2 regions of the Pseudomonas sp. B2M1-30 genome follow, and region 2 is predicted to be linked to the other one. Evidence: predicted binding sites of a transcription regulator. Region 2 holds the regulator's gene; the other holds the start of a gene.

Region 1 (6,064 bases), on a different contig from region 2:
CGCTTTCGATCTTCCCGTTCTACCACCATCAACGGCACATCCTGCAACCGAATCCACGGCTGGTTATTCCAGTGCAACAAACTCAATGACATCTGCGGCCAGTCGAGCAGGCTCAGTTGTGGGCGTTCGGGAGCGGTGGGGTGTTGGGCGTCACGCAAGGTGGGAACGACTTCGTGGGTGAGCCATTCGCGTAACGCTCGGTGTTCGGGGCAGTAGTGGTAGATGAGGAGGGCGTAGACACCGGATTCGCTGATGAGCAGGGTGTTTTCGATTTCGCCATGGATGAGGGTGCGGGTGGTCTGGTGTTGGTCGTGGTCGAGTCTGCGCAGGAGGCGATCATTGAGGTGAATGCGTAGTAATCGGCCGAGGTCGCGGGCGCAGAACCAGGGTTGGTTCTGGATCAGGAGGGCGTGGACGGGGAGTCTATGGCGGGTGAAGACGTTGGGTATCAGATAGTTTTCATCGTGATTCATTGAACAGCTCCTTTTGCTATAGGACCGCCCCAATCGTCGCCAAACAATTGGGTGGCAGTTGTACGCAGGTTGGCGAACCGGAGCAAAAGGAATCCGGCAGACCCTGAGGTCTCCCACGCACAACCGCCATGACTCTATGTGGCGGTAAATCCAGCCGTCATCATGGTTGTCGTGCGCCTCATGCTTCCCGGGTCGCCAAACCCAGTGCTGAACATTCAGCATTGGGTGAGCTTAGGAATCAGGGCTTCACGACGCAATCGGACGGCAGGGCTGCAAGCTGTAGGATTCTGCTGAGAGTCGGCGGCGAATCCTGAATGGCGGAAGGTCGTTCCGACCTTCATTCGCGGGCAAGCACGCTCCCACAGGGGGCCGCATTCACAAAGAAACCAGGTGTTATTCGGCTGGCGGGCTCAGCTTCGCTTCCAGTTCAGCCACTTTCGCCTCAAGGCTCTCAAGCCGTGCGCGTGTACGGGCCAACACCACCATCTGACTATCGAATTCTTCACGGCTCACCAGATCCAGTTTGCTGAAGGCACTTTGCAGCAGCATCTTGAACTGGCTTTCGATTTCGGCTTTGGGCAATGGCGTGTCGCCGCTGAACAGGCGGGAGGCGGTGCCGCTCAGGGCGTCGAGGAAGTCTTTTGGCGCGAGCATGGGGAATGTCCTGGAAACAATGGCCGGCAGTGTATCACGCGCTGTCTAAGTCATTTGCGCAGGCCCGGATGCACGCTTTTCGCGCAAGGGAATGCACAGGGTCGCACCGTTGTTGTGCGTATCTGGTTCGCGGTTTTCCCGACGATATCAGCCGTAACGGCCAAGGGATTGAAATCAGTGGGTTTTCCTGACATGGCAAGGTTTCTGCTTAGACCCTCGTGACCCATGCACTGATGCAGTCGCTGTGACGATGCAGTGCGGCAGACGGAGCGGGGAGTTTCGTCTGGATGCGGTTAGCTGGCGTCACTACGAAGCGTTACAAAGCCAGGCACTGCGCTTAGACTTGAGTCGGGTTTGTTTTCCTGGGGCAAGTCCACCAATTCGGGAGAGAGTTTCATGAAGCTAGTCACTGCCATCATCAAGCCGTTCAAGTTGGACGACGTGCGCGAGTCGCTGTCCGAAATCGGCGTGCAGGGCATTACCGTTACTGAAGTCAAAGGCTTCGGTCGGCAGAAGGGTCACACCGAGCTGTATCGCGGCGCGGAATACGTGGTCGATTTTCTGCCCAAGGTGAAGATCGACGTTGCCATCGACGACAAGGATCTGGACCGGGTTATCGAGGCGATAACCAAGGCTGCCAACACCGGCAAGATCGGTGACGGCAAGATCTTCGTGGTGAATCTGGAACAGGCGATTCGCATCCGTACCGGCGAAACCGATACCGACGCGATTTAAGCCGCCACAAACCCAACGCCCCAGGAGAAAACAAAATGACTCTGCGTAAATTCGCAGGGCTTGGAGCCCTGTTGTCTATCGTAATGCCCGGCCTGGCCATGGCGGCAGACGAAGTGGCTGCTCCAGTCCTGAACTCCGGCGACACTGCCTGGATGCTCACCTCCACAGCCCTCGTGCTGTTCATGACCATTCCCGGCCTTGCGCTGTTCTACGGCGGTATGGTCCGTTCGAAAAACATTCTTTCCGTGATGATGCAGTGCTTCGCCATTACCGGTCTGATCAGCGTCCTGTGGGTCATTTATGGCTACAGCATTGCGTTCGACACCACCGGCATGGAGCAGGGCGTCGTCAACTTCAACTCGTTCGTGGGCGGCATGGGCAAGGCGTTCCTCGCCGGCGTCACTCCGGCGAGTCTGACCGGCCCGGCGGCGCTGTTCCCCGAGGCAGTCTTCATTACCTTCCAGATGACCTTCGCGATCATCACCCCGGCGCTGATCGTCGGTGCGTTCGCCGAGCGGATGAAGTTCTCCGCGATGCTGGTCTTCATGGGGATCTGGTTCACCGTGGTCTATGCGCCGATCGCGCACATGGTCTGGTCCGGCAACGGCGGCCTGCTGTGGGACTGGGGCGTGCTCGACTTCGCGGGCGGCACCGTGGTGCACATCAACGCCGGTATCGCCGGTCTGGTGGCCTGCCTGGTGCTGGGCAAGCGTAAAGGCTTCCCGACCACGCCGATGGCTCCGCACAACCTCGGTTACACCCTGATGGGCGCCGCGATGCTGTGGATCGGCTGGTTCGGCTTCAACGCCGGTTCCGCTGCGGCGGCCAACGGCACCGCCGGCATGGCGATGCTGGTGACCCAGATCGCAACCGCTGCGGCGGCGCTGGGCTGGATGTTCGCCGAGTGGATCACCCACGGCAAACCAAGCGCACTGGGCATCGCCTCGGGTGTGGTGGCGGGCCTGGTGGCAATCACTCCGGCGGCCGGCACCGTAGGCCCGATGGGCGCACTGGTGATCGGTCTGGCGGCGGGCGTGGTGTGCTTCTTCTGCGCCACCACCCTGAAACGCAAAATGGGTTACGACGACTCCCTCGACGCCTTCGGCGTGCACGGTATCGGCGGTATCCTCGGCGCGATCCTGACCGGTGTGTTCGCAGCACCGTCCCTGGGCGGCTTCGGCACCGTCACCGACATCGGTGCGCAAGTCTGGATTCAGATCAAGGGTGTCGGCTTCACCGTGATCTACACCGCGATCGCCACCTTCATCATCCTCAAGGTGCTGGACGCCGTGATGGGTCTGCGGGTGACCGACGAGGAAGAATCGGTGGGTCTGGACCTGGCACAACACAACGAGCGCGGCTACAACCTGTAAGTACGCGCACCGAAAAAACTTGCCCGGTACGCCGGGCATTTTTTTGCCTGCGATTTGTCATTCAGGGAGAGGCTGAAAGGATTTTTCGTACTGCTTTGGTCGCGTTTACGACGAGGGTTTTTCTGCGGCCAATGGCTTACGCGATTGCGGGAATATTAGGGTCTTTGTTTTTTCCCTGAGCGCGCTAGAATGCGCCCCGAACGTGCGGAGAACTGTATGTGGCAACAGACTCTGATAACCCTGCGGGCACGGCCCCGGGGCTTTCATCTGGTAACGGACGAGTTACTCGCCGGCCTGCCTGAACTCAAGGCATGCCGGGTCGGTCTGTTGCATCTGTGGCTGCAGCACACCTCGGCGTCGTTGACCATCAACGAGAACGCCGATCCGGCGGTACGTCGCGACTTCGAACGATTTTTCAATCGTCTGATCCCACAAGGAGCAGACGGCTATGAGCATAACGACGAAGGCCTGGACGACCTCCCGGCGCACTTCAAGGCCAGCGTGCTTGGCTGCCAGATCAGTTTGCCGGTATCGGCAGGCCGTCTGGCACTGGGAACCTGGCAAGGCGTTTACCTGGGCGAGCACCGTGATCATGGCGGTGCCCGTAAAGTCCTCGCCACCTTGCACGGTGAAGGGGCATCACCGCTGGTCAGCAGCGGCGAATGATTTTTTCCGGCGACTTTCGATAGTCGCCAAAGCTGGTCTATAACTAATCTGCTTTTCGCAAGTCATGAGGTAGAACATGAGCGACGATGATCTGGAAAACGACGACCTCGAAGTAGGCGACGAAGACGAGGGTGATGAGGGCCTGGAAGCGGCAGCTGACGACGGCGCTGAAGATGACGGCGGCGATAGCGACAGCGATGCCCCGGCTCCGGCCGCCAAAGGCAAGTCCAAGGCTGCGGTATCGGTAGACGAAATGCCGAGCATGGAAGCCAAGCAGAAGGAGCGTGACGCCCTGGCCAAGGCCATGGAAGATTTCCTTTCGCGTGGCGGCAAGGTGCAGGAAGTGGAGGCCAACGTGGTCGCCGATCCGCCCAAGAAGCCGGACAACAAGTACGGTAGCCGCCCTATCTGAGGCGTGCCGCTTGCTTGCTGAAAAAGCCCGCCGTCGCTGCGGGCTTTTTCATGCCTGAAACAAAAGGTCCGGGGCGATTTTTGTCAGGCGGAGGTGGCGTTCCAGCGGGCGAGCACGGCCGGCAACTCGGTCAGACTGCGAATCTCCGCATCCGGCAGGCGCTCGGCCTCCCAGACCTTGCCCGCCGGGTTGAACCACACCGCGCGCAATCCCGCCTGCTGCGCGCCGGCAATGTCATCCCCTGGGTGATCGCCGATATGCACCGCCGCTTCGGCACTCACACCGCCACGCTGCAGGGCTTCGTGGAACAGCCGGGCGTCCGGTTTGGCGATGCCGATGTCTTCGGCGCACAGGGCAAACTTGAAATAGTCGGCCAGCCCCAGGCGGCGCACATCGGCATTGCCGTTGGTGACCACGCCGAGGGCGTAGTGGTTGGCGAGGATTTCCAGCACCGGTTCGACCTCGGGAAACACCTCGATCTGATGCCGTGCGTGCAGGAACACTTCAAAACTCTTGTCCGCCAGGTCCGTCGCCTCGCCGTGGGCGTATCCCGCTTCCTCCAACGCATGGAACAACACCCGTCGGCGCAGCGCACTGATGCGGTGTTTGAGCCCCGGTTCGCTAGTCAGTACCCGTTCGCGGATGGCCCACAAATGTTCCACCGGCACCGCGCCCAGGTCTGGCGCATGCTCGCCCAGCCATTCACGCAAAACCGCTTCGGCGCTGACGATCACCGGGGCTGTGTCCCAGAGGGTGTCGTCGAGGTCGAAGGTGATCAACTGGATGCTCATGAATCGTCGCCTTTCGTGCGTTTGGCCCGTGGATGGGCGCTGTCGTAGACCGCCGCCAGGTGCTGGAAGTCCAGGTGGGTGTAGATCTGGGTGGTCTTGATGTCCGAGTGGCCGAGCAACTCCTGCACCGCACGCAGATCCTGCGAGGATTCCAGCAAGTGGCTGGCGAAGGAGTGCCGCAACATGTGCGGGTGCAGGTTCTGCCCCAGCTCGCGCTCGCCGGCCAGTTTCACCCGTACCTGAATGGCCCGTGGGCCGAGGCGCCGGCCTTGCTGGCTGACGAACACCGCGTCGTCCGCCGGATTGGTCAGCGCCCGCAGCGGCAACCATTGCTCCAGTGCTTCGCGGGCCTTGGTGCCGACCGGCAGCAGGCGGGTCTTGCTGCCTTTGCCGAGCACCTGGACCATGCCGTCGGCGAGGTCGAGCTGATCGAGATTGAGCCCGGTCAATTCCGACAGGCGCAGGCCGGAGGAATAGAACAGCTCGAGGATTGCCTGATCGCGGCGGGCGAGGAAGTCGTCCTCGACAGCACCTTCAAGCAGTTGCAGGGCGCGGTCGGTGTCGAGGGTTTTCGGCAGCCGGCGTTCGCCTTTCGGCGGCGCCAGGCCAGTGGCCGGATCGTGGTCGCAGAGGCCTTCGCGATTGAGGTAGTGATAGAGCCCGCGCACCGCCGAGAGCAGGCGCGCGAGGCTGCGCGAAGACTGGCCCTGGGCATGCAGGCGCGCCACCAGGCTGCGCAGGCGCTGGATATCCAGGGCCTGCCAGCTACCGATGTTCTGTTTGATGCACCAGCCGACGACTTTATCCAGGTCACGGCGATAGGCCGACAACGTATGCGGCGACACCTGCCGCTCACTGCGCAGGTGTTCGCAGTAAGCGTCCAGTTGCCGTTCCATGCTCAGCGTACCGAGCGCAGGGAACTGTTGACCCGTGGCAGCACGCGGCCCATGACTTCGGCGA
Region 2 (6,064 bases):
ACTGGGGCTGGCGCTGGCGGCGGGGGCGATGTTGCTGGTGGTGACCCACGAAGTCATTCCCGAATCGCGACGCAGTGGTCACGACAAACTGGCAAGCCTGGGCCTGTTGATCGGGTTTTGTCTGATGATGGTGATGGATACGGCGTTGGGCTGATCCTGCGGTTCAACCACCTTCATCGAAGTAGTTGTTGATCAGCGCGACCAGGGCATCCAGCGCTTCCTGTTCCTGATGCCCTTCGGTGCTCAAGTGAATCTTGGTGCCCTTGCCGGCGGCAAGCATCATCATTGCCATGATGCTTTTGCCGTCGACGGTGGTTTCCGGAGTACGGCCGACTCTGATCGAGCAATCGGGAAACTGCCCCGCCACTCCGACGAACTTGGCCGATGCGCGGGCATGCAGGCCCAGCTTGTTGATGATTTCGATTTCCAGAGCAGGCATCGCGGTGTGAATCCTTTAGCTGAGGTCGCGGTGGCGAACCTGGACGTTCTTCAGGGTCTTGTGCAGCGCCTGGCCCAGACGTTCGGTCAGGTAGACGGAACGGTGATGCCCGCCGGTGCAGCCGATGGCGATAGTGACATAAGCGCGGTTGCTTGCGGCAAAACGCGGCAACCACTTGTGCAGGTAAGCGTAAATGTCCTGGTACATCTCTTCGACTTCCGGTTGCGCCGCCAGGTACTCGGCAACCGGCTCATCGAGGCCGGACTGCGCGCGCAGCTCCGGTTTCCAGTAAGGATTGGGCAGGCAGCGTACGTCGAATACCAGATCGGCATCCACCGGCATGCCGCGTTTGAAACCAAACGACTCGACCAGAAACGCCGTGCCCGGCTCCGGCTGGTTCAGCAGACGCAACTTGATGGTGTCACGCAGCTGATAAAGATTGAGGCTGGTGGTGTTGACCTTGAGGTCGGCCAGGTCGGCGATGGGGCCGAGCAGGGCGGTTTCGTCTTCAATGGCTTCCGCCAGCGAGCGGTTGGCGCTGCTCAGCGGGTGGCGGCGACGGGTTTCCGAAAAACGCTTGAGCAGGGTTTCTTCGTCAGCGTCCAGATAAAGCACATCGCACTGGATATGGCGGCTGCGGACTTCCTCGAGCAATTCGGGAAAACGCGACAGATGGCTGGGCAGGTTGCGTGCATCGATCGAAACCGCCACCAGCGGCTGGGACAGCTCGGTGTGGATCAGGGCGCGCTCGGCCAGTTCCGGCAGCAGGCCCGCCGGCAGGTTGTCGATGCAGTAATAGCCGTTGTCCTCGAGGACATCCAGGGCAGTACTTTTACCCGAGCCGGAGCGGCCACTGACGATGATCAAGCGCATGATTACGGCCTGTTCTGCTCTTCCAGTACGACCTGGTACAAGGCTTCGTTGCTGGGCGCGCTGCGCAGTCGGTCGCGCACGTCCTTGCGGTCAAGCATGCTGGCGATCTGACGGAGCAGTTCCAGGTGTGCGTCCGTGGCCGCTTCCGGAACCAGCAGGACGAACAACAGGTCGACTGGCGCACCGTCAATCGCGTCGAAATCGATAGGTGCATCAAGGTGCATCAAGGCACTGATCGGTGCTTCGCAGCCCTTGAGGCGGCAGTGAGGAATGGCGATGCCGTTGCCAAAACCGGTCGAACCGAGTTTTTCACGGGCCACCAGCGCCTCGAAGACATCCTGCATCTCCAGATCCGGCACCTCGCGGGCGATCAGGTTGGCAATTTGTTCGAGGGCTTTCTTTTTGCTGCCGCCCGGCACGTTCACCAGGGAACGGCCGGGGGTCAGGATACTTTCAAGTCGGATCATGGATTGGGGGGTTATCGACCGGTAGCGCCCTGAAGCAGGCTCTGGGTCTTTTCCTTATGCTTTTTGAGTTGTTTGTCCAGCTTGTCGGCCAATGCGTCAATCGCCGCGTACATGTTGGAATCTTCCGCGTTGGCGACGACTTCATTACCAGGAATATGCAGCGTGGCTTCGATTTTCTGCTTCAGCTTTTCGACGGACAGGATGACCTGAACGTTGGTGATCTTGTCGAAATGCCCCTCGAGCCTCTTGAGCTTTTGCTCAACGTAGTCGCGCAGGGGTTGGGTCACTTCCAGTTGGTGTCCACTGATGTTGACTTGCATACAGCTTCTCCTTCGTTGCCAGTGCATAAAGCGGTAGATCAGATGATCTACCACTGGAACGCTGTAACGTGGCTTACATCAACCGCTTGCGTTCGCTCGAAGGCGCGATCCCGAGGGATTCGCGGTACTTGGCGACGGTGCGGCGAGCCACCTGAATGCCTTGTGCCTCCAGTAAACCAGCGATCTTGCTGTCACTCAACGGCTTTTTCTGATTTTCCGCGGCGACCAGTTTTTTGATGATCGCGCGGATCGCCGTGGACGAGCATTCGCCGCCTTCGGAGGTGCTGACGTGGCTGGAGAAAAAGTATTTCAGTTCATAAATGCCCCGGGGGGTATGCATGAATTTTTGCGTGGTCACCCGGGAGATCGTCGATTCGTGCATGCCCACCGCCTCGGCGATATCGTGCAGGACCAGCGGTTTCATGGCTTCGTCGCCGTACTCCAGGAAGCCGCGCTGATGCTCGACGATCTGGGTGGCTACTTTCATCAGGGTTTCGTTGCGGCTTTGCAGGCTCTTGATGAACCAGCGCGCTTCCTGCAACTGGTTGCGCATGAAGGTATTGTCGGCGCTGGTGTCGGCGCGACGGACGAAACCTGCGTATTGCGCATTGACGCGAAGGCGCGGCACCGACTCCTGATTGAGTTCGACCAGCCAGCGCTCGTTGTCCTTGCGCACGATGACGTCAGGTACAACGTATTCGGCTTCGGTGGACTCGATCTGCGAACCCGGGCGCGGGTTGAGGCTCTGCACCAGTTCGATGACCTGACGCAACTCGTCTTCCTTGAGCTTCATGCGCCGCATCAGCTGGCTGTAATCACGGCTGCCGAGCAGGTCGATGTAGTCGGTGACCAGGCGTTTGGCCTCGGTCAGCCAAGGCGTCTTGGCCGACAGCTGGCGCAGTTGCAGCAACAGGCATTCACCGAGGTTGCGCGCACCGATGCCGGCGGGCTCGAATTGCTGGATGCGGTGCAGGACGGCTTCGATCTCGTCCAGTTCGATATCCAGTTCCGGGTCGAAGGCGTCGAGGATTTCCTCGAGGGTTTCGTCGAGGTAGCCCTGATTATTGATGCAGTCGATCAGGGTCACGGCGATCAGGCGATCGGTGTCCGACATCGGCGCCAGGTTCAGCTGCCACAACAGATGGCTTTGCAGGCTTTCGCCGGCGGAGGTGCGGGTGGTGAAGTCCCACTCGTCATCATCGCTGCTGGGCAGGCTGCTGGCGCTGGTCTGGTAGACGTCTTCCCAGGCGGTGTCGACCGGAAGTTCGTTGGGGATGCGTTCGTTCCATTCGCCGTCCTCGAGGTTGTCCACCGTCGGGGCGGTTTCCTGGTAGGAGGGTTCCTGAATCTCGGTGTTGGGCTTCTGTTCGGCGTTGTCGGCCAGGGGATCGGAGTTGTCGAAGTCGTCGCCTTCTTCCTGGCGTTCGAGCATCGGATTGGACTCCAGGGCCTCCTGGATTTCCTGTTGCAGGTCCAGGGTCGACAATTGGAGCAGGCGGATGGCCTGTTGCAGCTGCGGTGTCATCGTCAGCTGCTGGCCCATTCTCAAGACTAGCGATGGTTTCATGGCAGGGGCTTAACACCTTATTCGCCGGCGCACATGCGCCATCCACTACAGGGCGCCGGAGCGCCAAACTTAAGCAAATTATATGCCTGAAACTGAAGTGTTTGCCTAGAGCGCTGTAACAATAAAAACCTATAAAACTTTGTTGACGCGTCGCTCCGGCTGGCGGTTGAACACCTTTGAAGCGGCGTGTTTGCCTGGAGCGCTGTAACAATAAAAACCCATAAAAAGCCGTTTTACTGACGCAGCGCCCGAGCGGTCGATCGGATAACTCAGTGCTTACAGGCGGAACTCGTGGCCCAGATACACTTCCTTCACCAGATCGTTGGCGAGGATGGTCTCGGCGTCGCCTTCGGCAATCAGTTGGCCGTCGTTGACGATGTAGGCGGTTTCACAGATATCCAGCGTCTCGCGCACGTTGTGGTCGGTGATCAGGACGCCGATGCCCTTGGCCTTGAGGTGGTGGATGATCTGCTTGATGTCGCCCACCGAAATCGGGTCCACGCCGGCGAACGGTTCGTCGAGCAGGATGAATTTCGGTGCGGTCGCCAGGGCGCGGGCGATTTCCACCCGGCGGCGTTCACCACCGGACAGGCTCATGCCGAGGTTGTCGCGGATGTGGCTGATGTGGAATTCCTGCAGCAGGCTTTCCAGCTCCTTGCGACGGCCGGCCTTGTCGAGTTCCTTGCGGGTCTCGAGGATGGCCATGATGTTGTCGGCTACCGACAGTTTGCGGAAGATCGACGCTTCTTGCGGCAGATAGCCGATACCGGCCTTGGCGCGACCGTGCATCGGCTGGTGGCTGACGTCGAGGTCGTCGATCAGTACGCGACCCTGATCGGCCTGCACCAGGCCGACGATCATGTAGAAGCAGGTGGTCTTGCCGGCGCCGTTGGGGCCGAGCAGGCCGACGATCTGGCCACTGTCGATCGACAGGCTGACGTCGCGCACGACCTGGCGGCTTTTATAGGCCTTGGCCAGGTGCTGAGCTTTCAGAGTTGCCATTACTGGGTTTTCTCATCGGTTTTCTTTTTCGGCTGGATCACCATGTCGATGCGTGGGCGCGCTTCGGTGACCTTGCTGCCGGTGGCACGGCCGGCGCTTGCCAGCTTCTTGACCGTGTCGTAGACGATTTTCTCGCCCTGGGTGACGTTGTTGTCCTTGTCGACAACCTTGGCCTTGTCGATCAGCACGACGCGGTTTTGCTGGGCGTGGTACTGGATCGTCACGCCCCAGCCTTGTACAGGCTTGGCGTCACCCTGGGTCTGCAGTTGTTCGAAGTAGGCGAGGTTGCCGACCGAGGTCACGACATCGATGTCGCCGTTTGGCGCACGAGTCATGGTCACGGTGTTGCCTTTGACGATCATCGAACCCTGAGTGATGATCACGTCGCCTTTATAAGTGGCAACACCATTCTTGTCGTCCAGCTGGGCATCGTCGGCCTGAATGCGGATTGGCTGCTGTTGATCGTTCGGCAGAGCCCAGGCGCTCACGCTTCCCAGTGCTGCGCCCAGACTGAGCAAAATAGGGAGGGTTTTAACGAGCCTCATACTGTCCTCTTACGTTCGATAGCAGGTGTATCCTGCTTTCCTTCAGATACGCTTTCATTCCCACGCCGGTCGATACACCGCCAGCGCCGTCGATTCTAACGGGTTGCTGGGTCTGCGCATATTGTTGCTGCGGGAACACCGTCATGCGAGTGGAGGTGATCAGGGTGTCGCGGTTCTTTTCGTCGGTGCGCTTGACGCGAACCGAGTCGATCAGCTCGACCTCGGTGCCGCCAGAATTCACTTCACCGCGTTCGCTGGTCACATGCCACGGAAAATCGGTGCCACGGAACATGTTCAGGTCTGGTTTGGTGACCAGGGTGACGTCGGTGGCTTTGACGTGCTCGGCTTTTTCCGAGGTCATTTCGTACTGCACCCTGCCGTCTTCGAGGTATTGCAGGGTGTGCGTGTTGGTCGCGTACCAGTCGATCGGGTTGTCGACGGTCGAGACGGGAGGCTTGTCGAGGAAGCGCTCCGGGCTGATGTTCCAATAGCCGACCGCAGCGAAAATCGCCGCGATACAGCCGAACACCAATACATTGCGAACTTTTTTGCTGAACATTATTTGACTCACAGGTACGCGGCATTGGCCGCATCGAGGCGGTCCTGGGCGCGCAGGATCAATTCGCAGAATTCCCGGGCGGCACCTTCGCCACCACGGGCGAGGGTGACGCCATGGGCGTGCTCGCGGACGAATTCGGCGGCGTTGGCCACGGCCATGCCCAGGCCTACGCGGCGAATCACCGGCAGGTCGGGCAGGTCGTCACCGAGGTAGGCGACCTGTTCATAGCTTAGGCCCAGTTGCTCGAGAAGGCCGTCAAGGACGACCAATTTGTCCTCGCGGCCCTGAAACA

The links. Region 2 encodes sigma-54, which starts transcription at its own class of promoters, with help from an activator protein. Its sites were predicted from a motif close to ANTGGCATNNANNTTGCTNT; they were not measured.
Positions count from the first base shown of each region.
Region 1: glnK (P-II family nitrogen regulator) is a predicted target of sigma-54. The motif match lies at 1,319-1,338, and genes of this name have one in related genera.

Region 1 is NZ_JAOEJT010000001.1:428,111-434,174, reverse strand. It holds gene N8H74_RS02010 (Bro-N domain-containing protein) at 1-473, opposite strand, end outside; gene N8H74_RS02005 (accessory factor UbiK family protein) at 867-1,127, opposite strand; gene glnK (P-II family nitrogen regulator) at 1,524-1,862, shown strand; gene N8H74_RS01995 (ammonium transporter) at 1,898-3,235, shown strand; gene N8H74_RS01990 (secondary thiamine-phosphate synthase enzyme YjbQ) at 3,452-3,901, shown strand; gene sutA (transcriptional regulator SutA) at 3,978-4,313, shown strand; gene N8H74_RS01980 (HAD-IA family hydrolase) at 4,397-5,104, opposite strand; gene xerC (tyrosine recombinase XerC) at 5,101-6,000, opposite strand; gene N8H74_RS01970 (DUF484 family protein) at 6,003-6,064, opposite strand, start outside.
Region 2 is NZ_JAOEJT010000007.1:74,152-80,215, reverse strand. It holds gene N8H74_RS15680 (ZIP family metal transporter) at 1-154, shown strand, start outside; gene N8H74_RS15675 (HPr family phosphocarrier protein) at 164-439, opposite strand; gene rapZ (RNase adapter RapZ) at 455-1,312, opposite strand; gene ptsN (PTS IIA-like nitrogen regulatory protein PtsN) at 1,315-1,779, opposite strand; gene raiA (ribosome-associated translation inhibitor RaiA) at 1,791-2,099, opposite strand; gene N8H74_RS15655 (RNA polymerase factor sigma-54) at 2,173-3,666, opposite strand; gene lptB (LPS export ABC transporter ATP-binding protein) at 3,943-4,668, opposite strand; gene lptA (lipopolysaccharide transport periplasmic protein LptA) at 4,668-5,213, opposite strand; gene lptC (LPS export ABC transporter periplasmic protein LptC) at 5,200-5,772, opposite strand; gene N8H74_RS15635 (HAD family hydrolase) at 5,781-6,064, opposite strand, start outside.